DNA from 4 places in the Dactylosporangium sp. NPDC050688 genome. Region 1 is predicted to be linked to each of the others. Evidence: riboswitches for the same ligand, from Rfam matches in the RefSeq annotation. Region 1 holds a riboswitch; each other region holds the start of a gene.
What was found. Region 1 has a riboswitch for cyclic di-AMP ahead of AB0H83_RS49225 (C39 family peptidase). Riboswitches for the same ligand answer to the same signal wherever they lie in the genome.

Region 1 (7,123 bases):
GTGACGCCACCGGCCCGGCACGGGACTGAGGCCGCCGGGAGCGTGCCGGACTCGTCCGGCTCCACCGGCACCTGCCGGCCTCGACCCCGCAGGGGTCGGGGTCGCTGCCGCCGTCGTTCGCGCGGGACCTGAGGCCGCCGGGACGGTGCCGTTCGCGTCCGGCTCCACCGGCGCCTGCATGCCTCGACACCGGCGAGGCTGGGGTCGAGGCCGTCATCGTTCGCGACCGTGCCGAAGGAGACCGCCGGGAGGAGCGTTCCCCGCCGGCCTGCGGTCACCGGGCGCGACGACGGCACACGCACGGTCCGGCACACACGGCCCCGCGCGCACGGTCAGCGCACACGGTCCGGCGCGCACGGTCGGCGTGAGCCGTCGTGGTGGCGGGCAGGGGCGGCCGTCACCCGGCGCCCACGGGACGGGGGCGGCGCTCGGGCAGCGTCGGCACGATCGAGCCGTCGACGAAGATGCCGTGCCACAGGCAGAACGACAGCAGGATCCACAGCTTCCGGGCGTTGTCGGCGTCGCCGCGTTCGTGCTGTTTCAGCATGTCGTGCGCGTAGTCGAGGTCGATCAGGTGCCCGGCTCCCGACGTGGACAGCACGTGGTGGGCCCATTCCGCGAGTTCGGCGCGCAGCCACCGGCGGGCCGGCGTCGGAAAGCCGAGCTTCGGCCGGTCGACGATGAAGTCCGGCACGATGCCCTCGAGGGCCCGGCGCAGCGCGTACTTGGTGGTCCGGCTGCGGGCCGGCACCTTCAGCCGGTCGGGCAGCCGCGACAGGACCTCGAACACGCCCCTGTCCAGGAACGGCACGCGCAGCTCCAGCGAGTGTGCCATCGACATGCGGTCGGCCTTGGTCAGGATGTCGCCGGGCAACCACGTGTTGACGTCGATGTGCTGCATGGTGGTGACCTCGTCGAGGTCCGCCGCCTCGGCGTAGAGCGCCGCGGTCACGTGCGGGTGGCCCACCCCCGGCTCGCCGCCCAGGAGGATCCGTGCCTTCTCCTCGTCGCCGAGGACGCGGGCGTTGCCGAAGTACCGCGTCTCGATCGGCGTCGTGGCCCGCAGCAGGTAGCTCTTGCCCTTGACCCCCTCGGGGACCGCCCGGGCCAGAGCACGCAGGCCGCGCTGGATCGGTTCGCCGAGGCGGCGCACCGGTGCGAGGGACCGCGGCTCCCGGTAGATGGTGTAGCCGCCGGCGAGCTCGTCCGCGCCCTCGCCCGACAGCACCACGGTGACGTGTTCGGCGGCCGTCTGCGCCAGGAAGTACAGCGGGACGATCGACGGGTCGGCGACCGGGTCGCCCAGGTGCCAGATGATGCGCGGCAGTGCCTCCATCACCTGCTCCGGCTTGACGATGGCGGGCACCAGTTCGACGCCCAGGTGCCGGGCCGACCGCTCGGCCACGTCGAACTCGGAGAACGCGGTGGGGGTGTCGAAGCCGGCGGTGAAGGCGCGCAGGCGGGGATGGACCTCGGCGGCGAGCGCGACGATGGCGGTCGAGTCGATCCCGCTGGACAGGAACGCGCCGACCGGGACGTCCGCGCGCAGGTGGCATCGCACGCTCTCCCGCAGCGCGTCGCGCAGTTCGTCCACGATGGACGCTTCGGAGACCGCGGGGTCCGGCCGGAATTTCGGCCTGCCGCGCCGCCGGACCACCGGCGGGTAGCCGAGCGCGCGGGTGAGCAGCCCGCCGCTGGGCAGCCGCGCGATGTGCCGGTGCAGGGTGTACGGCTCGGGCACGTACTGCATCGTCAGGTAGAGCGACAGCGCGGTCTGGTCGAGTTCCCCGCCGGCGATCCCCAGCAGCGGCGGCTTCTCGCTCGACAGCCACAGTCCTTCGAGGGTCGGCAGGTAGTACAGCGGTTTGATCCCGAACTGGTCCCGCGCCGCGTGCACCGTCTCGGTGGTCTCGTCCCAGAGGACGAACGCGAACATGCCACGGAACCGGTCGAGCGCCGCCTCGCCCCAGTAGTGGTAGGCGGCGGCGACCACCTCGCTGTCGCCGTCCGTGGCGAACTGCGCGCCGTGCACGCGGATCAGTTCCTCGCGCAGCGCCTCGAAGTTGTAGATCTCGCCGTTGAAGACCAGTGTCCACCGGCCCGCGTCCGGCCCGCTCGGCGGATACCGCAGCGGCTGCCGGCTGCCGTGCACGTCGATGATGGCGAGCCGTTTGAAGCCGGCCGCCACGCACTGCCCTGACCGTTCCAGGGCCATGTCGTCGGGGCCGCGGTGGTCGAGCAACTCCAGTTGCCGTTCCACCTGTCCAAGGGTCTCCGGGGAGATGGGGAAGTCCCCCACGTACATCAGGAAGCCGCACATGGGCGTCGTTTCCCTTCGGTCGCCTCGCGTGGCAGCGGTGTCGGGCCGCGGACCGCTCTGTCGGCGGTCGCCGGTGAGCCGTCGCCGGTGAGCTGCCGTCGGTGCGGCTGAGCCCCCGTTCGAACGGCCACCGTGCGCCGCGCGATCCAGCCGAACAGAGCCCGCCGAGGTCGGGCCCCTGATTGCCCGGCCGTCATCCGATCGCTCCCACCAGGGGGATCACCGGCACGCGGGCGGGCTAGCCCGGTCCGGGGGTGACCATCCGGGCGGCCGGGCGCCCCTGCCGTTTGGCCCGGTACCCCCCGGGTAACGGCGCGCCGGTCACATCGGTCCTTCTCGGATCGGCGGCAAGCGAACCACCTGTTGTCTGATTGGGAGAAGCCAATGCGCCTCGTCCGCGCCCGACGCCGGTCCCAGCACAGCGCCGGCACCCGCCGTGCGGCAGCCGAGGCGCCGGGTCGCTCAGCCCGCGCGTTCAGGGCGCTCGGCCGGCTCGTGCTGTGCGGCGTCATCTCGGGTCTGGTCGTGGCCGCGAGCGTGCTGCCGCTCGCGCTCATCGGCGGCTCCACGGTGAACGCCGGCCGCGACGTCTGGCGGAACCTCCCCTCGGACCTGGCGCTGCCACCGCCGCCGCAGGCCACCTACGTCTACGCCAATGACGGCAAGACGCTCATCACCACGTTCTACGACGAGTACCGCAAGGACGTGCCGCTGGAGCAGATCGCACCGGTGCTCCAGCAGGCCGTCGTCGCGGCCGAGGACACCCGCTTCTACCAGCACCGCGGTGTCGACGGCAAAAGCGTCCTGCGCGCGCTGGTCTCCAACGGCCGGGGCGGCGCCCAGCAGGGCGCCTCGACGCTGACGATGCAGTACGTGCGCAACGTGCTGAGGAACGATCCGAGCCTGTCGCCGCAGCAGCGGGTCGACGCGGTCGCCGACACGCCCGCCCGCAAGGTCCGCGAGATGCGCTACGCGACGATGCTGGAACAGCACCTGAGCAAGCAGGACATCCTCAAGGGGTACCTGAACATCGCCTACTTCGGTGCCGGCGCCTACGGCGTCTACGCCGCCAGCCAGACGTACTTCGGCAAGTCGGCCCTGGAGCTGACGCTGCCCGAGGCGGCGCTGCTCGCCGGGCTGCTGCAGTCACCGGACGGCGACAACCCGATCAGCGGCGACCGCGACGCGGCCCTGCGGCGCCGCGCCTACACGCTCGACGCGATGACGAAGATGGGAGTGATCAGCGCCTCGGACGCCGCCGCGGCGCAGGCCCAGGAGCTGAAGCTCACGCAGCGCGGGCTGCCCAACAACTGCGTGTCCGTCCCGCAGGCGCACAACGACTGGGGCTTCTTCTGCGACTACTTCCGCCAGTGGTGGGGCAGCCAGCCGGAGTTCGGCGCCACGCGCGCCGAACGCGACGATGCGCTGCGCACCGGCGGCTACACGGTGGTCACGTCGCTCGACCCTGGGATCCAGGCGATCGCGCTCAACCAGTCCCTGAGCGTCTACGGTTACGGCAGCGCGCGGTCGATGCCGCTGGCCGTCGTCACCCCCGGCACCGGCCGGGTCCTCGCGATGGCCGTCAACCGCCGCTACAGCCTGGATCCCAACCCGCGCCAGCATCCGCAGTACCCGAACACCGTCAACCAGCTCATCGCGGGCGGTGGTGGCGTCGCCGGGTATCAGGCGGGTTCGACGTTCAAGATGTTCACGATGCTGGCCGCGCTCGACGCGGGCATGCCGTTGAGCACCAGGTACAAAGCACCGAGCCGGCTGGCGACCGTGTGGCCGGGCAGCGGCCCGGGCAGTTGCGGTGGCAGGTGGTGCCCGGGGAACGACTCCCCGAGCTGGATGGACGGGGACCGCACGATGTGGAACGGCTTCGGCCGTTCGGTCAACACCTACTTCGTCTGGCTCGAACAGCAGATCGGCGCGCGCCGCGTGGTCGAGATGGCGCAGCGGTTCGGTATCACGTTCCGCTCCAGCGCGGACGCGGCGATGGCGGCCAAGGCGGACCAGTGGGGATCGTTCACCCTCGGGGTCGCCTCGACCACACCGCTCGACCTCGCCAACGCCTACGCGGCGATCGCCGCCGGTGGCCTGTACTGCCAGCCGCTGCCGGTACTGTCGATCACCGACTCCGACGGCAAACCGGTCGACGCCGCCGCGCCGAAGTGCCGGCAGGTGGTCAGCGAGGACGTGGCGGCCGCCGCGACCGACGCGGCACGGTGCCCGGTCAGCCGGTCGTCGGCGTACAACAAGTGCGACGGCGGCACGGCCGAGAACGTGTCCGGCATCCTGGGCGGTCGCCCGGTCGCGGGCAAGACCGGCAGCTCCGAGCGCAACTCGACCGAGACGTTCGTCGGCTTCACGCCGCAGATCGCCGCGGCCGGCATCGCGGTGAACGCGGACAACCCGAACGACCACGTGGGCAGCGGCATCGCCGGCTCGGTCAACACCGCCGTCGCACAGACCATGGCGGGCGCGCTGCGCGGCCAGCCGGTCCAGGCGTTCCGGCCGCCCAGCCGGGTGCGGGCGCTGGGACGCTGACCGCTGGCCGCTGACCGCCGCGTCAGGCGGAGTATCCGCGCAGGGCGGTCCAGTGCGCGAGCTTGGCCGTCGTCAGCGTGTAGTGCCCGACGCCCAGGGCGTCGGCGGGGTCGGCGATCTTCACCGTCTTGCCGCCGTTGCTGTAGCCCACCACCGCGATGTAGTGGCCGCCCGGGTACGCGTGCGAGCCTCCCTTGTCGTCCACGGCGGAGCCGGTGATGTTGGCGACCACGGCGTAGCCGTTGGCGATCGCGTTGACGATGTCCGCCTGCATCCGGTCGATCTCGGCCTGGGTGGCCGACTGACCGGTGATGTAGTGCGACTTGTAGAAGGAGGACTTCGTGTACGCGTTGAGCGTCCGGGTCGTGTCGTCGGCGGAGTCGGTGCCGTTGACGGTCGTGCGCAGGCTCTGGGCGACCTCGGACTGGGACGGGTACATCGACCGCGCGGTCAGTGCGATCCGGGTCGCCGCCGGGCCGCAGAAGTAGAAGTTCTCCTGCCAGGCGAACCGGTAGGCGAGCTCCTTCGCCGCCGGGGCGGCCGGTGCGGTGGTGCCGGCCGTGGCGGCGGGCGGGGCGGTCGACGTGGCGGCGGGCGGGGCGGGCGTGGACGGCGCCGCACCGGCGGCGGCCTTCGACGGGGCGGCTGCGGCGTCGGGCGCCGCCTGTGTCCGCTGCCGGTCGCGTGCGGCCTGGCCGACGTCGGACCGGGACGAATCCGCGGAGGTCAGCGACTGCGCGTCGGCCAACAGGCCGGGGCCTGAGGCTTGCACGGCCACGCCGACGACCAATGTCACGGCGAGGACCGCCGCGGCGACTGCGATCGGCAGCACGCGGGAGCGCAACGGGACGGGGCTGGGGCTGGGGCTGTGGTGCCTGGGTTTGTACAGGTAGCTCACGGGTACCTCGACAGACATGCTGGATGACGGCTGCTGTTGCCGGTGCCGGACGTGATCCGGGCGGGGGGCTGCCACACCGGCCGGCGGCCGGTGTGGTGAGGTCCGGTGGCTACCGGGCCGGTCCGCGGGTCGAGGTGCCGCGACACGGGTGATGCCGGGTCAATGGCTGCACGGAGTGCTCCTTCCGGTGCCGCCTACCGGGTTAGCTGACGGGTTCGGGCGGGAAGATCGCCCTACCTCGAGGCCCAGGCCCCGCGGATTCACCCCGGTGGTGCTCGGTTCCCCGGCTCGCGTGGACGCGACTCAGCGGATCCGCCGCGGTGTCACCCGAGGTGGGTGACGGCGGGCCGGGCGGATGCGAGGACACTACCGGGCCGCGAAAAACGACACCGGATCCCCCACGCGGCGCGGCTACCGGGCGTGACGACGGCATAGCGAACGGACCGGGTGCAGACTGCGGGCGCACCGGCCGCCTGCCGGTCGGCTGCGTCGTGCCCCGGTGCACCTCGCCGACCGCACCAGGCGCCGTGCGGCCTGCCCAGTGTCCGGGCGGCCGGTTCGCACGCCTGCCACACCCCCTGGTCCGGGTCACCCCTAGGCTCGCCGGATGCTCCCGGGCGCCGACAACGACCAGCAGCTCAGCGGCGCGCAGACGCGCGGTCCCCGCCATCTGCGCCGCTCCCGCCGGGGGCGGCACGCGGCCCGCCTCCGGCTGCACGCGGCCCGCCTCCGGCTGCACGCACCCGTGCCCGCCAGGCTGCGCCGGTACGCCGTGGCCGCCGTCGCGGTCGCGACGATCGCCCTGTCCACGACGCTGTCGTCGTCGGCCGGACCCGGACCCGTCGCCGTGCCGGCGGACAGCGCGGCGTTCGCCGTCGACGCCGGACGCTCGGCGGCCGACGGGCCGGCCTCACGCAGCCGCGCCCGGAAACCCGCCGACGCCACCGGCACCGTCACGCCGCCGGCGGCGAAGGCCGCCCCGACACCGACGAACGCCGCCCCGGCACCGTCCGCCGAACAACCGGCGTCGCCGTCGCCGACCGTCCACGCGCCCGTCGGCGGGCTGACCCAGGCCGAGATGAACAACGCCGTCGCGATCATCGACGTCGCCCGGCAGCTGAACCTGCCGCGGCGGGCGGCCGTCGTGGGGATCGCCACCGCCCTGCAGGAGAGCCACCTGCGCAACCTCGCGAACCCGAACGTGCCGCAGTCGCTGCAGCGCCCCAACGAGGGCGTGGGGTACGACTACGACTCGGTCGGCCTCTTCCAGCAGCGGCCGAGCTGGGGTTCGGTCGACCAGCTGATGGATCCGCGCGAGTCCGCACGCAAGTTCTACGCGGCACTGTCCCGGATCC
Region 2 (7,123 bases), on a different contig from region 1:
TCAGCCAGGTGCTGAGGTACTCGGCGCCGCCTGCCGGGGTGCCGTTGATGAGGCCGCCGCTGCCCAGCGGCGGGTCGATGTTGCCGTGGAAGTCGTTGAACCCGAGCAGCTGCGCGGAGGTCGTCGGCCCGGTCTTCTGGGTGAACGACACGTTCGCCGGCGTTAGCGGTGTCCAACGGTCGGACTGCTCAGGAGCGCCGGACTTGGCTAAGGGCAGCAAGGCGACAACCGCGACGGCGAGCGCCGGCACCGCGAGGTGCTGGGCGATCCGCCGGGCGCGGGCGCGGGGCTGGGCCATGGTCTCTCCTTCAGGAAGACATGCGTCGGCGGTCATCTTTCCGTAGCGGTCGATCCGGCACGAGCGTCTGCCGGAGGCCGACAGATGGCATGCGGGTGAATGCGAGGGTCCTGCGGGCATCGATGGCGGACAGATGACCGACCGGGTCGCCGGCTGCGCACGATCGTCGACGCTGAGCGATGCTGTGCGGACGCAAGGTATCCGGTAGGTTTTTCGAAAAGGGGGGCTGACACCATGCTGAGGCGAGTCGCGACCGTCCTGGTCACTGCCGCATCCGCGGTCTGGGTGTCGCCCGCGCAGGTCCTGGCCGTCGATCCGGGCGACTGGACGCCGGTGTTCTCCGAGTCCTTCGACGACCCCGGCACCCTGCCGCAGGGCTGCGCCGCCTACGACGGCGCGGCGGACGGCGCCTCCGGTGCCTCGGGCGCCGGGGCGAGCTACTTCCGGCCCGAGGCGGTCACCGTCTCCGGCGGCCGGCTGCACCTGGCCCTGCACCGCCGCAACTACGGGGGCAGGCCGTTCGTCACCGGCGAGCTGCGCTGCCTCGGCGCCGCCCAGCAGTTCGGGCGCTACGAGTTCCGCGCCCGGGTGCCCGTCGGCGCCGGGATCTCCTCGATCGCCATGCTGCGCCCGGTGGAGGAGCCGTCCGGGCAGAACGCCTCGCAGCTGGAGATCACGGCCCAGCCCGGCGAGGAGAAGGCGCTGATGCGCAACGGCACCGGCACCGGGACCTCCGTGCGCACGCTGCCGGGCCCGTTCAGCGACTGGCACGCGTACACCATCGAGTGGGCGCCCACGGGGTTCCGCGTCCTCGTCGACGGCAAGGAGCGCTCCGCCGACCCGGGCGTGTCCACCGAGCAGCGCTGGTTCGGCTTCGCGGTCACCGTCGGCGGGTCGGGCACCCCGGGCTCGTCGACGGCGCTGCCCGCCGAGTTCCAGGTCGACTACCTGCGCGTGTATGCCTACGCCCCGGACTCGTCCATGCCGGCCGTGGCCGCCCAGCCGTCCACGGTGCACAACGCGGTGCCGGGCTCGCCGAGCGGGCACCGGTGGTCGCTGTGGCTCGCCGTCGTGGCGACGGTGATGGCGGCGGTCGCGCTCTTCGCCCTCGTGATGCACAAGACCCGCCCGCACCGCCCGCCGCCGTCGCACCGCGCCTGACCCGCCGCGCCGCGTCCGCGCCTTCGGCGGGGCACAAGACCCGCCGCGTGCACGCCTTCGCGGGGCACCAGACCCGCCGGGTCCGCGCCTTCGCGGGGCGCCAGACCCGCCGGCGCCGCCGCCCCGGCCGGTGGCCCGGGTGTCGCGCTCAGAGCGAACAGGGCAGCCGGCGGGCGCACCGGGGGCGAAGGATCGCCGGATGAGAATCCTTGTACTCGGCGGCACGGTGTTCCTCGGCCGGGCCATCGCCCGGCAGGCCCTCGCCGCCGGCCACGACGTCACCTGCGCGGCCCGCGGCACGTCCGGCGACCCCGTCGACGGCGCCCGGTTCGTGACCGTCGACCGGTCGCAGCCCGGCGGCCTGGGCAACGTCGAGGGCACGTTCGACGCGGTCGTGGACGTCGCCCGCACGCCGAGCCACGTCCGGCACATGGTCGCCGAGCTCGCCGGCCGGGTCGGGCACTGCACGTTCGTGTCCAGCTGCTCCGTGTACGCCGACGCCGCGACCCCCGGCCAGACCGCCGCCACCGCACCGCTGCTCCCGCCCGCCCCGCCGGAATTCGACGACCCGGCCGCCGGCGCCGAGGAGTACGGCCGCTGCAAGGTCACGTGCGAGCAGCTCGTCCAGGAGGCGTTCCCCGACGTCTTCGTCAACCGGGCCGGGCTCATCGTCGGGCCCGAGGACCCCACCGGCCGGTTCGACTACTGGGTCGCCCGGCACGCCCGCGGCGGCGAGATCCTCACTCCGGGTGACCCCGGTGACCGGGTGCAGTACGTGGACGTCCGCGACCTGGCCGACTGGACGGTGCGCGCCGCCGAGGAGGGCCTGACCGGGGTCTTCGACGGCATCTGCGCCCCGATGACCCGCCGGGAGTTCCACGCCGGGTTCGGCGGCGACGGCACCCTCACCTGGGTGCCGCAGGACTTCCTCGTCGCCCACGACGTGCGGCCCTGGTCCGGTCCCCGGTCACTGCCGTTGTGGCTGCCGCTGCCCGAATACGCCGGGTTCCTCACCCGGGACACCACTGCGGCCCTGTCCGCCGGACTTCGCCCCCGGCCCCTGCCGGAAACGGCGGCTGACACCCTCGCCGCATTCAGTGACATACGCCACATGACTGGTCTCACCGAAGAGGAAGAAGTCGCCCTGTTGCGGGAATGGCACGCACGGTAGGCGGGAGTGTGACGAGCACGTCAGCATTTCGACAGACGGCGGCACGCGTCGATTTCTACGGATACCTGCGCATTTGCCTGTCATCCGGCCGACGCTTGCCGATGAACATCCGTGACCCCGGTCCCAGTCAGTGCCGTTCCCAGGGAACTCACAGCGAGTTTAGGCGTCTGACGGGCAGGAATACCACGTATCACTTGTTGGAACCGAAGCGAACCGGAGCTGCTCCCGAGTCGTCTAGGTAAGTGGTGCAACTCTCACGGGTCGTCACCGGAATCGCCCGCGAGGGTGGAATTCGGCAGGGCACGTGGCCGTTGTGTAGGGGGCATACCCGGGGGGCACCCGTTTTAGCAGGGTGAAACGGGGAAGGCGAAGGATGGACGGGGAGGGGCCCGAAGGTGGAGAACGTGAAAGTGGAGATGCGACCCGATACAGGTGCCGAAGAGCGCGACCTGGTTGGTGTCTACCTGCATGAGATCTCCCGCACGCCGCTGCTCGACGCCGCTTCTGAGGTCGAGCTTTCCAAGGCGGTCGAGGCCGGTCTCTATGCGGAGCACCTGCTGGACGAGGGCGAGCTGCCCGACGGCGTGAGCGCCGCCGAGCTGCAGCGCCTCGTCGACGATGGTGAGCGCGCGAAGGACCGGTTCATCCGGGCCAACCTGCGCCTCGTCGTCTCGATCGCGCGACGCTACGTGCGGTCCGGCATGCCGATGCTCGACCTGATCCAGGAGGGCAACACCGGCCTGGTCCGTGCCGTCGAGAAGTTCGACTACGTGCGCGGCTACAAATTCTCGACATATGCGACATGGTGGATCCGCCAGGCGATCAGCCGGGCGATCGCGCAGCAGGAGCGCACCGTCCGGCTGCCGGTCCACCTCGTCGAAGACGTCAACCGGATGCGCAACGTCGCGCGTCAGCTCACCCGTGAGCTCGGCAACGATCCCGAGCCCGAGCAGCTCGCCACCGCCCTCGGCGTCCCCGTCGAGCGCGTCCACGAGCTCAAGCGCTGGTCCCAGGACACGGTCTCGCTCGACACCCCTGTCGGCGACGACGGTGACACCAGCCTCGGCGACCTGGTCTCCGACTCCGACGCGCCGTCGCCGGAGGACGTGGTCCTCGCCGCCCTGGAGCGCCAGCGCATCGAGGGCCTGCTCAACCACCTCGACGACCGGTCGGCGGGCATCATGCGCGCCCGGTACGGTCTGGAGGACGGTCGCGAGCACTCGCTGACCGAGGTCGCGAGCCGGTTCTCTCTGTCCCGCGAGCGCATCCGCCAGCTGGAGATCCAGGCCCTCGGCCGGCTCCGCGAGCTGGCCCGCGCCGAGGGCCTGCAGGCCGCATAACCACCTCGACCGACGACCCACAGCCCCTGACCCTCCCGGGTCGGGGGCTGTCGTGTCAGTCGGGGCGGTGCGGACCGCCCATGATCAGGAACCGCCCATGATCAGGGCCGGTGCGCCACCACGAACAGCCGCGGGAACGGCAGGATCGTGCCGAACGGCTCGCGGGGGTAGTGCTCGCGCAGGTGCGCCGCGACCCGGGCGCGGAAGTCGTCGAGCTCGGCGCCGGACAGCGCGTCGAAGTACGGCCGCAGCCCGGTGCCGCTGAACCACTCCAGTACCGGGTCGTCGCCCGGCAGGACGTGGAGGTACGTCGTCTCCCACGCGTCCACGGCCAGGCCGAGCCCGGCGAGGGTGCGCACGTACCAGGCCGGCTCCCGCACGGGCGACGCGCCGCGCGGGCCGGGCAGGGCCGGGTCGAGCCCCGCCCGGTCGAGCACCGTGGCGTCGAGGACCGGGCCGCCGGTCGGCACCTGGAAGGCGAGGGTGCCGCCGTCGTCGAGGGCCGCGGCGAGGACCGGCAGCAGCGCGGCGTGGTCGGGCACCCACTGCAGCGAGGCGTTGGCGACGATGACGTCGACCGAGCCGCGCTGCGGCCGCCACCCGGCGATGTCACCGAGCTGGAACGACAGCTGCGGCGTGGCCAGGGGTGCCGCCGCGGCGAGCATCTGCGGCGAGGCGTCGATGCCGAGCACGGCCGCGTCCGGGTACCGGGCGGCGAGGGTCGCGGTCAGCGTGCCGGGCCCGCAGCCGAGGTCGACGACGGCGACCGGGGTGGTGGTCGGGATGCGCGCGACGAGCTCGTGGAAGGGGCGGGACCGCTCGTCGGCGAAGCGGGCGTACTGCTCGGGATCCCAGGAGGCCATGCCCCATCTTGCCGGGCATGGCCTCCTGGAGGGTCAGCTGACCCGGCCGAAGCCCCGGATGTTCGTGCGCGAGGCGAGGGACTGGATCTCCACGGTCCTGCCGGTCGTCGGAGCGTGGATCATCTGGTTGTTGCCGATGTAGAGACCGACGTGGGTGATGTTGCTGGTTGAGGAGCCGAAGAAGACCAGGTCACCGGGGGCGGCGTCGGCCCGTGCAACATGTGGCAGCCCGTTGTACTGACCTTGGGCGGTCCTGGGCAGGGTTCTGCCGCTGGCGTTCTTCCACGACGCCCACGTAAGGCCGGAGCAGTCATAGCTGCCGGGTCCTGACGCTCCCCACTTGTAGGGCTTGCCGATCTGGTTCCAGGCGAAGGTGACCGCCTTGCCGGCCACGCCCGACACCGCTGGCGGCGGACCAGCCGGCTTCGCCGAACCCGAGGTCTTGGTGCTACCGGCGGCGGTGGCCCGGCGCTTGAGATCCTCGAGCTTCTTGACGTCGCCCTCGATCTTCTTCTTCTTGGTCTCCAGCTCGGCCTTCTTCGCGTTCTCGGCGGCGAGCGTGTCGTTGATCTTCTGCTGCTCCTCGGCGAGTTTGACCTTCGCCTCCTGGAAGGCCCCGATCTCCGCCTGCTGATGCTTGTTGATCTGCTGCAGGGTGGTGATCTGGTCCATCAGTGAATCGGAGGACCGCGCGCCGAAGATGACCGAGAGGGTGCCGAGCTTGCCCGAGGTCTTGAACGCGGCCACCGCCAGGACGTCCACGTTGGCGCCGGCGGCGGCGGCACTGTCGGCGAACGGCTGCAGCTTCTTCTGCAGATCGACGTTGGCCGCCTGAGCGATGGCGAGATCTTCGTTGACCTTGTTGTAAGCCTCGACCGTAGCTTCGAACTCGTCGCCCATCTTCTCCAGCTGGGCCTCGATCTCGGCGAGGGTGGGATCGGCCTTGGCGACGCTCGCAGGCGCCACGACGGCCAGCGCGACGGCCCCGATGACCAGGGAGCGCAGCAAGGACCGCTTGGCGCGGTGTCCAGCGGACAAGGGATGACCCTTCTTCACTGACCGCCTACCGGGTTAGCTGACGGGTTCGGGCGGGAAGAGTGCGCCCTACCGCGCTTCGCGGATTCACCCCAAGGACCCTGGGTCCCCGGCTCGACAGCGCCAGAGCGGCGCTCGATTCGGCGGCGCTTGCCCGGCGCCGCCCGGGGTGGGCGACGGACTGCCGTGCAGGCCAGGACATAACTTAACGTGATCACCAGCGAAGCGAAACCCGCCCGCGTTCTTCTATATCTATTACCCCAAAAGTCCGAATCACGGCGGGTCGTCGGTCCACATCGGACGGTGATGCAACACAGAAGATGGTGTTGACGGACACACATTTGGGGCTTGATTCTGCTCTGAGACCCGGTTAAATACACGTAACTTTATTCACCGTCGATGCACATAGTTCGCCCACTCCGAACACCCCCGGAGGAGCGTCACCCCGTGTTGCGTGTCCAGAACCTCGAGGTCGTCTACGACGACGTGATGCTGGTACTTCGCGGCGTCAGCCTGCAGGTGCCACCCGGTCGCATCGTCGCGCTGCTCGGCGCGAACGGTGCGGGCAAGACCACCCTGCTGCGGGCCCTGTCGGGCCTGCTCGGCGTCCATGACGGCGCCGTCACCAAGGGTGCGGTCACGCTCGACGACCGCCCCATCCACCGGCTCAGGCCGGCCGCCGTGGTCCGCCGCGGTGTGTCGCAGGTGATGGAGGGACGAAGAACGTTCGCCGAGCTGACCGTCGAGGAGAACCTGCGGCTCGGCGCCCACACCCGCCCGAAGGGCCGGGCGGAGGCCATGGACCGCATGTACACCCTCTTCCCCGTCCTCGCCCAGCGCCGCGGCAGCATCGCCGGATACCTCTCCGGCGGCGAGCAGCAGATGCTGGCGATGGGGCGGGCGCTCATGTCCGACCCGGCGTACCTGCTGCTCGACGAGCCCAGCCTCGGCCTCGCGCCGCGCCTGGTCGAGCAGGTCCGCGACCTGATCGTGCAGATCAACCGGGCCGGCACCGGCGTGCTGCTGGTCGAGCAGAACGCGACCATGGCGCTGTCCATCGCCGAGCACGGATACGTGCTGGAGACGGGCAAGGTCGTGCTCGACAAACCCGCCGCCGAACTGCTCGCCGACGACGACATCCGCGAGTTCTACCTGGGACGGGCCGAGCGGTCCTTCCGCGACGTGAAGCACTACAAGCGTCGCAAACGCTGGCTGTCATAGAGCCGCAACAACCCCTTCGGGAGTCGCCGTGCTG
Region 3 (7,123 bases), on a different contig from region 1:
TCGCGCTGACCGCGGAGGGGCGGCGGCGGTTCGAGGACATCCGCGCCGGCATCGACGCGATCACCGCCCGGCTCTACGGCGGCCTCAGCGAGGAGGAGCTGGCCACCGCCGGGCGGGTGTTGCTGCTGGTCACCGACCGCGCGAAGACCGAGCTGGCCGCGGCTTAGGGGCTCGGCCTAGGAGCTCATGGCCGCCGCGCGCGGCGCGCCCACCTTGGCAATGATCTCGGCCAGGACGCGCTCGGCCGCGTCGTGCGGGACCTGGCAGGTGCCGGCCGCGAGGTGGCCGCCGCCGCCGTACTCGAGCATCACCGAGCCGATGTCGGTCGGGGAGGTGCGGTCCAGGATCGATCTGCCCACGGCGAAGACGGTGTTGAGCCTCTGCTTGCCCCAGATGACGTGGACGGAGACCCGGGCCGCGGGGTACAGGGCGTACACCATGAAACGGTTGCCGGCGTAGATCACCTCTTCGTCGCGCAGGTCGACGACGACCACGTCGCCCTCGACGTGGCTGACGCGGCGCAGCTGGTCGACGAAGAGCTCCTGCTGCTCGCGGAACAGCTCGGCCCGCTCGGCCACGTCCGGCAGCGTCAGGATCTCCTCGACGTCCTGGTGGTCGATGCAGGCGTCGATGAGCTGCATCATCAGCTGGTAGTTGGAGATCCTGAACTGGCGGAAGCGGCCCAGTCCGGTCCGGCTGTCCATGAGGAAGTTCATCAGCGTCCAGCCGACCGGCTGCAGAATGTCCGCGATGTCGTACTGGGCGGAGTCGGCCTTGTCGACCGCCTCCATCAGCTCGTCGGAGACGGTCGGGAAGCGCTCGGCGCCGCCGAAGTGGTCGTAGATGACGCGGGCCGCCGACGGGGCCTCCGCGTCGATGATGTGGTTGGCGCGGTCACCGGTGTTGCGCAAGGTCTCCGAGTGGTGATGGTCGAAGACAAGGTGGGCGCCCGGCGCGTACGGCAGGTTTGTCAGGATGTCGCCCGGCCCGATCTCGACGGTGCCGTCCTGAACGTCCTTGGGGTGCACGAAGGTGATGTCCCCGATGAGGTCCAGGTGACGCAGCAGGACGGCGCACACCAGGCCGTCGAAGTCGCTGCGCGTCACGAGTCGGTACTTCACTTCGGATCCCCTCACCCTGCGCCGGCCGGTCGACAGTTGCCCTATCGGCCGGCCGGGCGCGGATGTGAGGTTCTTACAGTATCGACAGGTGTACGTGGTTCGTGTGGTCGCTGGACGGGTCCCCGCCGACGCCGCTGTAGTGGTGCCAGCCGACCGCCGGCGTCCACACCTGCTTGAACCAGATGACGTACATGACGCCGAGCCGGTCCGCGTTCTTGACGAAGTAGGTCGCCAGGTTGGCCCCGTAGACCTTGTCCTCGCCGGCGGCGACCCCGCCGAAGCCGGACTTGGCCTGCACCGAGAAGTCGCACGCGCGGCCCTTCGGGTGCTCGTACGGCCCGCTCGGCCGGTAGCACGAGACGAACCGCTTGAACCCGGCCGCCTGCGCCTGCCGCATCGCGTGCAGGGTGCGCTGGGTGAGGCAGCCCGAGGTGGTGGGGTCATCCATCTTGCAGGACTCCGACGACCAGCCGCCGCTCGCGTTGCGCGGCGAGGGCTGGGCGAGGGGCAGGTTGGCGGAGACGAAGCCGTTGCTCGGGCCGCCCGCCTGGGCCAGCCCCTTCTCGGCTTCCTTCTTCTTCGCGGCCATCACCGCGACCTGCTCCTGCTGGAGCTTGACCTCAGCCTCGAGGGCCTCCTTCTGCGCCTTCTGGTCTCTCTGGAGCTGGTTGAGCTCACGCAGCAGGTTGTCGTTGTGGTGGGCGATCTCGTCGATCGAGCCGGCCCGCTCGGCGAACCCGGTCGGGCTGCCCGAGTCCATCAGCGCCATGAACGTGGTCAGCGGCCCCGTCCGGTACGCCGCGACGGCGATCGCGGACACCTGCTCGGTGACCCGGGCGAGGTCGGCCTCGGTCGTGGCGAGCTTGGCGGTCAGCTCGGCCTGGTGCTTGATCGAGGCGTCGTACTTGTCCTTCGCCTCGATCCAGGCACGGGTGCTCTGGTCGAGGACCTGCGCGAGGGTCGCGTTGGACCCCTCGTCGCCGGTGTCGTCTCCCGGCTCGGCGGCGGCCGGCATGGCGGCCATCCCGAGCAGGACGGCGGCCGTCATCAGGACGGCGAGCATCCGCCGACCGGGATGTCGTGAAGACATCTGGCTCGTTGTTCCTTCCGTCGGCCGCCGACCGGGTTAGCTGACGGGTTCGGGACGGAACGATCCCTACCGCGGTCACCCGCAGATTCACCCCAGTTACGGTTGGGTCCCCGATTCGCCGGTGTCGAGCCGGCGATTAGGCGGCAGTCGCGTCCGGCACCGCGGGGGGCGGTGCCCTGTCGGACGAGACCGAAGGCCAGCCTACTCAGGGCGATCAGCCCGCGCAGCGCACGGCTTGTCCGCCGCTGTGACCCACCTCGCGACACGGTGGCATCTCAGCAGGTCGCCTAAGTCGGGGGAAAGAAAAACACGTGACGCAAATCACGAAATCATTTGGTCGTTTGCGGTAATACCCCGCCTGACCTGGTTGTTCTCCGCAACTCGCCGATCGCGCACCGTCACCATCGAACCGGCTCCCGCCCGTGCCGGCGCCGCCCGGGCACGGCAGCTTAGGGAAACCGTAAAGGTTGTTCATTATTCGATGTTGTTCGCTGCTCCGGCCGGGCCCGCCTGGTCGGATGGGCGTACAGCAGTCGATGTGAACGGAAGTGATCTGGTGTCCAGAGTGCGCCTGTTGGCGATGCTCGCCGCGACCGCAGTCGCCGGTGGGGTCGTCGCGGTCTTCAACATGCTGCCCGCGTCGGCGGCCAGCTGCGCGGCCGCGTGGCAGTCGTCGGCGGTCTACACCGGCGGCGCGACCGTGTCCCACAACGGCCGCAACTTCCTCGCCAAGTGGTGGACGCAGAACGAGGCGCCGCCCGGGACCAGCGGGGTCTGGCAGGACCAGGGCGCGTGCGGCGGGAGCACCCCGCAGCCGCCGACGCAGACCGGGTCCGCCGGCGGGTGCAGCTTCCCGGCGTGGGTGCAGGGGCGCAACTACGTCACCGGCGACATCGTGAAGTTCACCGACGGCAAGTACTACATCGCCGAGCACGACAACCCGGGGTACAGCCCGACGATCAGCACCTGGTACTGGGATCCGTACACCTGCAACGGGGGAGGCGGGAGCACGACGCCGCCGCCGAACAACCCGACCACCAACCCGCCGTCGAACGGGGCGTTCGTGGTCAGCGAGGCGCAGTTCAACCAGATGTTCCCGAACAGGAACCCGTTCTACACGTACAACGGCCTGGTCGCGGCACTGAACGCGTACCCGGCGTTCGCGAAGACCGGCAGCGACGCCACCCGCAAGCAGGAGGCGGCGGCGTTCCTCGCGAACGTGAACCACGAGACCGGCGGGCTGGTGCACATCGTCGAGCAGAACACCGCGAACTACCCGCACTACTGCGACCTGAGCCAGCCGTACGGGTGCCCCGCCGGGCAGGCCGCCTACTACGGCCGCGGGCCGATCCAGCTCAGCTGGAACTTCAACTACAAGGCCGCCGGTGACGCCCTCGGCATCGACCTGCTGCGCAACCCGAACCTGGTGCAGACCGACCCGGCGGTCGCGATGAAGACCGCGCTCTGGTACTGGAACACGCAGAGCGGCCCGGGCACCATGACCCCGCACAACGCGATGGTCAACGGCGCCGGGTTCGGCGAGACGATCCGCAGCATCAACGGCAGCCTCGAGTGCGGCGGCCGGAACCCGGCGCAGGTGCAGAGCCGGGTGGCGGCGTACCAGCGCTTCGTCGGCATCCTCGGGGTGGGGGTCGGGCCGGGCTCGCTGAGCTGCTGAACGCGCGCTGACGCGCAAGGACCAGAAGGGCGTCCCGGGGAGTGGGGCGCCCTTCTTGCTGCCAGCTCCCCGGCAGCCGTGCGCTATCCGATTGCCGAGCCTTGTTCGATTGTCGAGCTTTGGCTGATTACCGCGCTTTGGCTGATTGCCGCGCGCAGCAGCCGGTGCAGCCGCGCGGCCCGGGCCGGGTGCCCGTGTGACGCCCACGCCACCAGCCCCGTGAGGTGCGCGGCGAAGTCCGGATGCCCGTCGCGGTTCGCCGCGTCGAGGCCGTCGCGGGCCGCGTTGTGCAGCACCGCGCGCAGCCGGTCGTAGTCGGCCCGCGGGACCGCCGGCCGCTCGTTGACCACCAGCCCGGCGAGCCGCTGCCGGTCACCGCGCCCGCGCACCCGGGTCTTCGCCGGGTTGACTCGGAACCCCTCGTCGGCCACGACCGCGGTCACCGCCGCCACCAGCCGCGCCGGCTGCCACAGCGGGCCGGAGAACGCCAGGTCGTCGGCGTAGCGGCCGTACGTCGCGCCGAACCTGGCGGCGAGGCCGGTGAGGCGCCGGTCCAGCCGGAACGTGACCAGGTTCGCCAGGGCGGGCGAGGTCGGCGCGCCCTGCGGCAGGTGCGGCGTGCGGTGCTCGATGCGCCGCGACACGGCGTGCGGGGTCGCGGTGGTGCACAGCGCAGTCAGGGCGTGCGCGACCGGCTCCGGGTAGCCGGCGGTGCGCCACAGCCCGTACACCCGGCCGGCGGTGACACTGGAGAAGTATCCGCGCAGGTCCAGCCGCACCACGGTCGCCTGCCCGGCGTGCGCCGCGGCGAACGTGTGCACCGAGCGCCCCGGGACGAACCCGTGCGCGGCCGGGTGCACCGGCAACGGCCCGAGCAGCTCGTCCAGCACGCGGCGCTGCATCGCCTTGAGCCGGGATTTGGGCGCCTCGACGAGTCTGTCGCCGATCCAGGTGTACGAGTAGTGCCGCACCCTCTGGTCGCCGTGCCTGCGGTTGATCCCGCGACGGTCGGCGAACCAGTCCAGCTCGTCCGGGGTCACGTCGAGAAACTCCGCGAGCGCGGCCAGGTCGTCGATGCGCGGGGAGTCCCACCGCTGCCGGACGGTGCGGGTCGCGGTCGCCCGCCACACCCGGATCGGCTGGCGGGACGGCACGCTGATGAGCTCGGCCAGCTCGCGGGGCCGGTCCGCGGGCGCCTCCGGGTAGGCCCGCAGGACGGCCGTGACGACCGGGCCGAGCCACCGCGGCCGGCGGCCCAGCACCTCGCGGCCCACCTCGAGCAGCGGGCCCCGCGCCCACTCGACAGTCAGGAAGGCGTCGGCGAGCGCGCCGGCGACGACGCGGGCAGCGTGCCCCGACGAGTCCCGGTCGTGCCTGCGCCGAGTCGCGCGAAGCGCGGAGGCGCGCCGGCGATGCGCTGCCGTGCTCAATCCTGCGTCCCCGGGGTTACCCCGGAGCGACCATCGCTGGTCTGCTCGGGACACGCTGCCACCCGGCCACGATAGCCGCTACCGCAGGTGCTGTCGGTACTCCTGCAGCGCGCGCCGGGCGAAGACCTGCTGGAACGTGGCGACCCGCTCCGAGCGGCCACGGCCGATGAAGCTGACGAACCAGTGCAGCACCGCGGTGACCCGGTTCTTGAAGCCGACCAGGTACAGCAGGTGCACGGCGAGCCACATGAGCCAGCCGATGACGCCCGAGAAGTGCAGCTTGCCCACGCTCGCCACCGCCGAGAAGCGGGAGATCGTCGCCATGCTGCCCTTGTCGAAGTACTGGAACGGCTGCCCGTCAGGCTGCCCGGCGAGCCGCTTCTTGATCTGCCCGGCGGCGTGCCGGCCGCTCTGGATCGCGACCTGCGCGACGCCCGGCAGCCGGTTGAGCGCCATCATGTCGCCAACCGCGAAGATCTCCGGGTGGCCCGGCACGGTGCAGTCCGGGTTGACCTCCAGCCGCCCGGCACGGTCGGTGGTCGCGCCCGTCGCCTTCGCCAGCTGCGTCGACAGCGACGGCGCCGAGACACCCGCCGCCCAGATCTTCGTCATCGACTCGATGCGCTGGCGACCGTTGCGGGTCTCCACCTCGATGCCGGTCTCGTCGACGTCGACCACCTTCGTGCCCAGCTCGACCTCGACGCCCATGGTGTGCAGCTGGCGCAGCGCCTTCGTGGACAGGTGGTCGCCGAAGCTCGACAGCACCGTGTCCAGCGCGTCGATCAGGATGATGCGCGCCTGCCTGGGGTTGATGTTGCGGTACTGCCCGGGCAGGTGCCGGTGCGCCAGCTCGGCGATCTGGCCGGCCATCTCGACCCCCGTGGGGCCGGCGCCGACCACGACGAACGTCAGCCACCGCTCGACCGCGGCCGGGTCGGTCTCCAGCTCCGCCAGCTCGAACGCGCCGAAGATCCGCCCGCGCAGCTCCAGCGCGTCGTCGATGCTCTTCATGCCCGGCGCGTGCTCGGCGAACCGGTCGTTGCCGAAGTACGACTGCGACGCGCCCGCGGCGACGATCAGCGAGTCGTACTCGACGGTGTAGCTGGTCCCGGGCGCGACCGCGGTGACGGTCCTCGCCTCGGGGTCGACCTCGGTGACCGTGCCCAGCAGTACCTTCGCGTTGCGCTGCCGCTTGAGGATCTCCCGGATCGGCGGCGCGATCTCCCCTTCGGAGAGGATGCCGGTCGCCACCTGGTACAGCAGCGGCTGGAACAGGTGGTGGGCGGTGCCGTTGATGAGGGTCACGTCGACCGGCGCGTTCTTCAGCGCCTTCGTCGCGAACAGCCCACCGAACCCGGCGCCGACGACCACGACGCGGTGACGTCCTTGTGCACGCTCGTCCATCTGTATCTCCCGATCAGGGTGTGGATCGTGCAAATCAAGTACACCACCACATCGCGGTGCCGGCCCTGTGTCCTCCATGACGTTTGCGCCGATGACGTCAGGGAATGAGCCCTCGTACGTATGCCGCCTGGCCCACGTGCTGCGTGTCGTCGCCCAGGACGCTGACCAGCCGCACGCCGAGCGTCACCGGCGGGTCCCACGCCTCGTCGACGACCCGGTCCAGGTCCTGCTCCGTCAGCGTCGCCAGCCACTCGAGCGTGCGCGCCGACACCGCCTCGAAGTACCCGACGAGCGCCTCGGGACCGTCCGGCCGCACCAGCTGGACCTGCGCCGCGGTGTGCCCGTAGCCGGTGTTGCCCGGGTCCGGGTCCAGCCCGAACCGCCCCGCCCAGTCGCCCGT
Region 4 (7,123 bases), on a different contig from region 1:
GGACGCGCCGCCCGCGTCGGCGATCGCGGCGCGCAGGGCCGCATACGTGGGGTGTGCGTAGATCTCGGCGCCGATGGCGTCGAACATGGGGCCGGCCAGGGCGGGCTGCTGCAGCGCCAGCTTCAGGGCCTCGCGCTCGACGAGGGCCTCGGCGCTGTCGGGCGCCAGCACCTTACGGGCCGGGGTGGGGGGTGCCTCGACGACGCCCTTCGCGGCGGCGCCGACGGCGCGCTGGACCGTCTCGAGCTCCATGCCGAGGTCGCCGGCGAGCTTGCGCGCATACTCGGGGCGCAGGGTGCGGTCCTTGATCTTCGCGACCAGCGGGGCGGTGGCCTTGAGCGCGCCGACGCGGCCCTCGGCGGTGTCGAGGTTGAAGCGCTGGATGACGGAGCGCAGCGCGAAGTCGAGCAGCGGCTGCCGGTCGGCGACGAGGTCGCGCACCGCGACTGGACCCTTGGCCATGCGCAGCTCGCAGGGGTCCATGCCGTCGGGGCCGACGGCGATGAACGTCTGCGCCACGAAGCGCTGGTCGTCCTCGAACGCCCGCAGCGCCGCCTTCTGCCCCGCCGCGTCGCCGTCGAACGTGAAGATGATCTCCCCGCCGTAGCCGTCGGCGTCGAGCAGCAGCCGGCGCAGGACTGCGATGTGGTCGGCGCCGAACGCGGTGCCGCAGGTGGCGACGGCCACGGGCACGTCGGACAGGTGGCAGGCCATGACGTCGGTGTACCCCTCGACGATGACCACCTTGCTCTGCTTCGCGATCTCCCGCTTGGCCTGGTCCACCCCGTACAGGACGTGGGACTTCTTGTAGAGCGGGGTCTCCGGGGTGTTCAGGTACTTCGGGCCGTCGTCGTCGTCGAACAGCTTCCGCGCGCCGAACCCGATCACGTCGCCGGAGATGTCCTTGATGGGCCACAGCAGGCGGCGGCGGAACCGGTCGATGAGGCTGCCGGAGCGCGCCTCCCGCGACAGCCCGGCGGTGATCAGCTCCTGCGCCGTGAACCCCTTGAGCCGCAGGTGCTTGCTCAGCGGGTCCCAGCCCTCGGGCGCGAAGCCGCAGCCATAACGCTCCGCCTCCTCGCGGCCGAAGCCGCGCTGGGCGAGGAACTCCCTGGCCAGCCGGGCACCGGGCGAGCCCAGTTGCTCGGCATAGAAGCGGGCGGCCTCGGCGTGCGCGGCGATCAGCCGCTGCTTCTGCCCCGTCTGGCGGACCGGCGCGCTGCCGCCCTCGACATACTGCAGCTGCAGGCCGGCCCGGCCGGCGAGCCGCTCGACCGACTCGACGAACGTCAGGTGGTCGTGGTCCATCAGGAACTTGATGGCGTCGCCGCCGGCGCCGCAGCCGTGGCAGAAATACACGTTGCGTGCGGGCGACACGTTGAACGAGGCGGTCTTCTCGTCGTGGAACGGGCACAGCCCCTTGAGGTTGCCACCGCCGGCCGACTTGAGCGTCACGTGCTCGGAGATCACGTCCGCGATCGCGGTGCGCTCACGCACCAGGGCGATGTCCTCGTCCCTGATCTTGCCGGCCAACCGAAGCCACCTCCCCTACCCGGGATACATCCTGCCTCGGGCCACCGACAATTTACGACTTCACAGCTCCCACATCACACGGGCACCACCACATCACAACGCCGTGCGATGCTGCCGCCATGCCGAAACTGCGTGACGAGCGCGTCGCCTGGCTCGCCGTCCAGGACCGGTTGCGCCGGCGCAGCCGCCGCCTGGGGCCCCTGGGATGGCTGATGACCTTCGCCACGCTCGGCGCGTGGGCGGTGCTGCGGTCGCGGGGGCGGGGCGCGGCGCGCATGGCGGCGTACTCCCTCGCCGTCGACCACGTCGCCGGCTACCTCGACGACGACGAGCGCGAGACGCTGCGCAGCGACCGGCGGGTGCCGCCGTGGTTCCTGTTCGAGGTCGAGCGGGCCAGGTGGGCGGCGCGGGCCGGGCAGCGGCTGCCGTCCGGGCGGGAGACCCCGCTGGAGCGCCGCCGCCGGATCCTGCTGCGGATCGTGCTCACCGGCAGCGTCGCTGCCGCGCTGGTGCTCGCCCCGACCGCCTGGGTGTGGGCCGGCTCCATGGGCCGGATCGGGCCGGCCGACGGGGCGCCGGCCGCGGACGTGGCGATCGTGTTCGGTGCGCAGGTCGCGCCGGGCGGGCAGGTGCCGATGCCGTTCCTCAAGGGCCGGCTCGACACCGCCGCGCGGCTGCTCACCACCGGCAAGGTCAAGGCGCTGCTCATCTCGGGCGACGCGCAGGGCGGCTCCGGCGACGAGGTCCGGGTCATGCGCGACTACCTCGCCGGGCAGGGCGTCGACCCGGCCAGGATGGTCGTCGACCCGCACGGCCTCGACACCTATGACACGTGCCGCCGCGCCCATGACGTGTACGGCGTGACGAAGGCCCTCCTCGTGAGCCAGGAGCTGCACCTGCACCGTGCGGTCACGCTGTGCCGGCGGCTGGGGGTCGACGCGTACGGGGTACCCGCGCTGTGTGAGGGATGCCAGCGGGTGACGATCTGGTACAACACGGCCAGAGACGTTGCCGCGGGCCCGAAGGCGGCATGGGAGGCGCTGCGGCACCGGCCGGCCACGGTCGTATCGCCGCCGGATCCGTCGCTGCTGGAGGCGACGCGCTGACCCGCCCACCATCGTGGGGTTTTGGGCGTGTCCGACCGGCACCGGCGGCATACTTGACCAGTCCACGGCGCCGGCACCGATCGGCGCTTGTCCATGCTGCGATCCGATAGGTGGTGCGTTTCCGGTGAGTGCCCCGTGCCTGGCGGTGTCCGGCTGATGGTCACCGTGCTGCGCTCCGTCGACGACGTCCTCGCCTGGGCCGGCCTGCTGGTCGAGCCGCCGCTGCGCACCGCCGTGGGCCGCCTGCCGGCACCGTCGCGCGACGTGGCGGAGCTGCAGCTGGGCGGGCTCGACGAGGACCCGCCGGGGGTGCGGACGCGCGCCGCCCTGAGCCTTGTCTGCGCCGGCGCGGTCGGCGGCGACCCGCACGACGCGGTGCCCGGCGCCGTCGCGGTGGAGCTCGTGCACCACTGGTCGGTCCTGCAGCGGGACCTGTTCGACGGCGACCTGACCCGCCGGCACCGCCCGACCGCGTGGAGCGTGGTCGGCCCGCACCCGGCGACCCTGGGCGGGGAGGCGATGCTGGCGCTCGCGTTCGACGTGGCCGCCACCGGCGATCCGACCCGGCGGGTGCCACGCCCGCTGCGCCAGGCGACCCGGGACCGGCAGCAGCCGGGCGGCACCGACGGCACCCGCGCGTTCGACGGCCCCCGCGGTGACGCCGGAGCGCCCGGCGACTGGCCTTCCGGCCCGCTCGGGCACGCCCACCGCAACGACGACCGGGCCACCCGGGACAGGTTCGTCGAGCGGGACGGCCCCGGCGACCCGTGCGCCGACGGCGGGCGGCGGCAGGCCGCGGCGGCACTCGTGGACCGGGCCGGGGTACGCATCCTCGGCGACACCGTCCAGCAGCTGCTGCACGGCCAGCACACCGTGCTCGGCGCGACCCTCGACCCGGACGCGGCCGACCGCTCCGGCAGCGACCTGCTGCGCGACTGCATCACGGCGGTCGAGCAGCGCAGCGGCGCCCTGCTCGGCTGCGCGTGCGCGCTCGGTGCGGTCGCCGGCGGCGGCGACCCGGCGACGGTGGAGCAGCTGCGGCTGTTCGGCGTGCGCCTGGGCCTGGCCGTGCAGTTCGCCGAGGACCTGCTCGGCATCTGGGGCGACCCGGCCGTGACGGGCCGGCCGACGTTTCCGGACCTGCGCCGCCGGCGGCGGTCGCTGCCGGTCGCCGCGGCGCTCGCGGCGGGCGCCGACGAGCTGGCGGACCTGCTGCGCCGCGAGGGCCGGCTCAGCGACGCCGAGCTCGAACGCGCCGCGAAGGTCATCGAACGCTCCGGCGCCCGCTCCTGGTGCGTCCAGCAGGGCGAGGACCTCCTGGCGCAGGCGCTGCTCGCGCTCGACCTGGCGATCCCGGAGCCGGCGGCGGTCGCCGAACTCGTCGCCCTGGCCCGCTGGGCCACCCGCCACCCCGCCTGAACAGCCCGCCCACCGTCCACGCAGACCGCAGACCCGCGGACCGCAGACCCGCGGACCCGCGGGCCGGCGGACCGCAGACCGCCGGTCAGCGAAACCGCGGCCGGCCGGCAACAGCGGCGCGGTCCCGGTCAGGTCAGCGCGCCGACCACCTGCTCCGCGCGCGAGGCGTGCTTCTGGTACGCCCCCGGGAACGCCGAACGCTGCACCGCCTGCGCGGCCGCGGTCACGCTCATCCGCTGCCAGCCCTGCACCCGCGACAGTGCGGAGTAGAACAGCATCGCGGCGTGGGACGGGTCCATCAGCTGCGTCACCGTGCCCCAGCCCTGGCTGGCCCGCTGCTGGAAGAGCCCGACCGAGTCGTGGTCGGACCCGACGCCCTGATGCGGCAGCCGCAGCGAGGCCGGCACGGCGGAGCTGGCGACGTTGTACAGGTCGCTCTCCTGCATGGCGGTCGCGACCGCGATCACGAGGGCCCGGTCGGGCATGCCCTGCGCCCTGCCCTGCTTGACGATCAGCGCCGCGTTGTCCATCTGCTGCTGGTCGAGCCCGGCGACCGGCCGCACGACCGGCGGCGCGGGCGGCACCGGCGGCACGGCCGGCGCCGCGGCGGCGAACGGCCCCGGCGACGACGCGTCCGGCGCGGCGGCGGCACCGGACAGAGCGCCCGGGGAAACGCCCGGGGAAACGCCCGGGGAAACGGTCCGGGAGGCGGCCGCGACGGCGCCCGGCTCGGCGTACGCGGAGCCCGCGAACACCGACGTCGGCGAGTCCGCCGGCACGGTGGCCAGCAGCGTGGCGGACAGCACGGCGACCGAGACGGTGCCGGGTCTCCCGCCGAGCACGAGACGGCGATGTCGCGGCTGGAACTGGCGTGGCAACGGCTTCACTACTGAGAAAGTCCTTCGTGGCAGGCAGCACATGGCATGCGGCATCGGCACGGCGCCGGACGGCGGCGTGCTGGAAGGGGGAACCAGTGGTGAGGCGCTACGACGGCGAGCGGGCGGCCATCATCGGCAGACTCCTTCCGGTGCCGCCTACCGGGTTAGCTGACGGGTTCGGGCGGGAAGTTTCGCCCTACCGTGGCTCGGCCACGGATACACCCCAGAGGACGATGTGGGTCCCCGGCTCGCGAAGTCTCGCGACTCGACGGCGCCTGCCCGGCAGCGCCGATGCGGCGCAGGTCGACCGGAGCAGACATCCCGACCCTACTGGGCGGCTTCCGGGCGGGCCAACCGCAGCACCTGCATACCACCCGGAGCACCCGAACGCTCACCGAACGCTGTCACCCGTCTGGTCACCTCGCCGGCATGACGACTGCCCTTGACCAGGTACATCTCGCGGTCCGCGGCCCGCAGCGCGGCCCCCGCGTCCTCCACCGTGTCATCGATCACGGCCACGCCGACGCTGACCCGTACCCGCATGATGTGCCCCTCGTGCGTGACCGGCGCGGAGACCGACCGCTCGAGGCGGTCGACGAGCGCGCCGAGGTCGGCGACGCTCACGTTGCCGGTCAGGACGACGAACTCGTCGCCGCCGAGCCGCGCGACGGTGTCGGTGGGCCGGACCAGCGACTGCAGCCGGTGCGCGACGGCGACGAGGACCGCGTCGCCGGCGTCGTGGCCGAGGGTGTCGTTGACCACCTTGAAGTCGTCGAGATCGCAGAAGAGCAGCGCGCTGAGCACGCCGTCGGTACGGGCGAGCCGGAGCGCGGCGGTGAGGGCCTCGGTGAACGCCTCGCGGTTGACCAGGCCGGTCAGCGGGTCACGGGAGGCCCGGCGGACCAGGTCCGCCTCGGTCGCCTTGCGGCCGGTGATGTCCTGCACCTGCGTGATCGCGAACGCGGGCGAGCCGGCCACGACGGACATGGTGGCGGAGATCCAGATCGTCTCGCCGTCGCCGCGCACACAGCGGACCTCGTGGTCGCGGACGGACCCGATGCCGCCGGCGAAGACCTCCCGGCTGTGGTCGAGGTCGTCGGGGTGGATGACGTCGCCGAAGCGCATCGAGACGAGCACGTCCTCGTCCCGGCCGAGCAGCTCGCACAGGGCCGGGTTGACCCGCACGATCCGGGCCAGGTCGGTGCCCTCCAGGCCGATCATGCACATGCCGGTGCCGGCGCCGTTGAACGCGAGCCGGAACGCGGCCTCGCTGGCCGCCAGGTGCCGGCGCTCCCGGCGCAGCGCCTCGACCAGATTGGCGTTGTTGATCGCGATGCCGGCCTGCGCGGCGAGCATCTCCAGCAGCTCCCGCTGGAACGCGCCGGGCCGCTTGCCGTCCGTGGGCAGGTCGACGCTGAGGATCCCGACGAGCGAGCCGTCGGGTGCGCGCAGCGGCGCGAACAGGGCGTCGAGGGGGTGCCAGCGCTCCTCGTCGGGGACGCCGTCGGGCAGGTCGGCGGCGTCGGGGACCCACGACTGGATGCCGTCGTTTGGCCGGTCGTGCGGCAGGTACCGCAGCTGCCCCCACTGGTCGGCGGCGGCGAGGTGCGCGTCGAACTCGGCCGCCGGGTACCGCACGCCGAGCAGCTCGGCGCGGGCCTCCTCGGGGCCGGCGATGGCGACGGCCTCGTACACGCCGTCGGGATGCAGGTAGTTGACCACGGCGGCGCCGAACCCGGCGCTCTCGACGACGGCCTCCGCGATGCGCTCCAGGGTCTCGGTGACGGTGTCACCGGTGTTGATCCGTCCCGTGATCGTGTAGACGGAGCGGATGGCGGCCATTGCCATGTCCCGATCTCGATCCACGGCTCGCCTACCCCGATCCGGCCGACCCTGCGTCTGCACATCGACGCATCGGTTCTGATCCTAAGCAAAACGTGCGCTGTCGCACGACCAAGAACCGCAACCCGGGCCCGGTCGCCGGCGGTGGCTATTGTGCAGGCATGTCGGAGCAGGTCAGGCTGGTGATCGCCGATGACCAGGCGATGATCCGGGCGGGCCTGCGGCTGGTCGTGGAGACCGCGGCCGCCGGGTCCATCACGGTCGTCGGGGAGGCGTCCGACGGCGTGGAGGCGGTCGCGGCCGCCCGCCGGCTGCGGCCCGACGTGCTGGTCATGGACATCGCGA

Region 2: it holds a riboswitch for cyclic di-AMP, as region 1 does, so the genes downstream of both, AB0H83_RS43350 (NlpC/P60 family protein) here and AB0H83_RS49225 (C39 family peptidase) in region 1, are expected to answer to the same signal.
Region 3: it holds a riboswitch for cyclic di-AMP, as region 1 does, so the genes downstream of both, AB0H83_RS40175 (hypothetical protein) here and AB0H83_RS49225 (C39 family peptidase) in region 1, are expected to answer to the same signal.
Region 4: it holds a riboswitch for cyclic di-AMP, as region 1 does, so the genes downstream of both, AB0H83_RS06085 (hypothetical protein) here and AB0H83_RS49225 (C39 family peptidase) in region 1, are expected to answer to the same signal.

The regions. Positions count from the first base shown of each region.
Region 1 covers NZ_JBFAIC010000112.1:1,520-8,642, reverse strand. Annotated here, with positions in the region: gene asnB (asparagine synthase (glutamine-hydrolyzing)) at 398-2,305, opposite strand; gene AB0H83_RS49230 (transglycosylase domain-containing protein) at 2,705-4,870, shown strand; gene AB0H83_RS49225 (C39 family peptidase) at 4,893-5,768, opposite strand; cyclic di-AMP (ydaO/yuaA leader) riboswitch at 5,945-6,087, opposite strand; gene AB0H83_RS49220 (hypothetical protein) at 6,376-7,123, shown strand, end outside.
Region 2 covers NZ_JBFAIC010000074.1:21,208-28,330, forward strand. Annotated here, with positions in the region: gene AB0H83_RS43325 (5'-nucleotidase C-terminal domain-containing protein) at 1-298, opposite strand, end outside; gene AB0H83_RS43330 (family 16 glycosylhydrolase) at 533-1,459, shown strand; gene AB0H83_RS43335 (NAD-dependent epimerase/dehydratase family protein) at 1,659-2,630, shown strand; gene AB0H83_RS43340 (sigma-70 family RNA polymerase sigma factor) at 3,047-3,970, shown strand; gene AB0H83_RS43345 (methyltransferase domain-containing protein) at 4,072-4,833, opposite strand; gene AB0H83_RS43350 (NlpC/P60 family protein) at 4,867-5,871, opposite strand; cyclic di-AMP (ydaO/yuaA leader) riboswitch at 5,880-6,024, opposite strand; gene AB0H83_RS43355 (ABC transporter ATP-binding protein) at 6,358-7,089, shown strand; gene AB0H83_RS43360 (ABC transporter ATP-binding protein) at 7,118-7,123, shown strand, end outside.
Region 3 covers NZ_JBFAIC010000063.1:11,612-18,734, forward strand. Annotated here, with positions in the region: gene AB0H83_RS40165 (hypothetical protein) at 1-167, shown strand, start outside; gene AB0H83_RS40170 (exopolyphosphatase) at 177-1,121, opposite strand; gene AB0H83_RS40175 (hypothetical protein) at 1,195-2,184, opposite strand; cyclic di-AMP (ydaO/yuaA leader) riboswitch at 2,221-2,364, opposite strand; gene AB0H83_RS40180 (glycoside hydrolase family 19 protein) at 2,768-3,889, shown strand; gene AB0H83_RS40185 (reverse transcriptase family protein) at 3,973-5,319, opposite strand; gene AB0H83_RS40190 (NAD(P)/FAD-dependent oxidoreductase) at 5,398-6,723, opposite strand; gene AB0H83_RS40195 (DUF664 domain-containing protein) at 6,821-7,123, opposite strand, start outside.
Region 4 covers NZ_JBFAIC010000004.1:105,196-112,318, reverse strand. Annotated here, with positions in the region: gene dnaG (DNA primase) at 1-1,533, opposite strand, end outside; gene AB0H83_RS06095 (ElyC/SanA/YdcF family protein) at 1,653-2,639, shown strand; gene AB0H83_RS06090 (polyprenyl synthetase family protein) at 2,775-4,058, shown strand; gene AB0H83_RS06085 (hypothetical protein) at 4,187-4,945, opposite strand; cyclic di-AMP (ydaO/yuaA leader) riboswitch at 5,075-5,217, opposite strand; gene AB0H83_RS06080 (diguanylate cyclase) at 5,264-6,784, opposite strand; gene AB0H83_RS06075 (response regulator transcription factor) at 6,940-7,123, shown strand, end outside.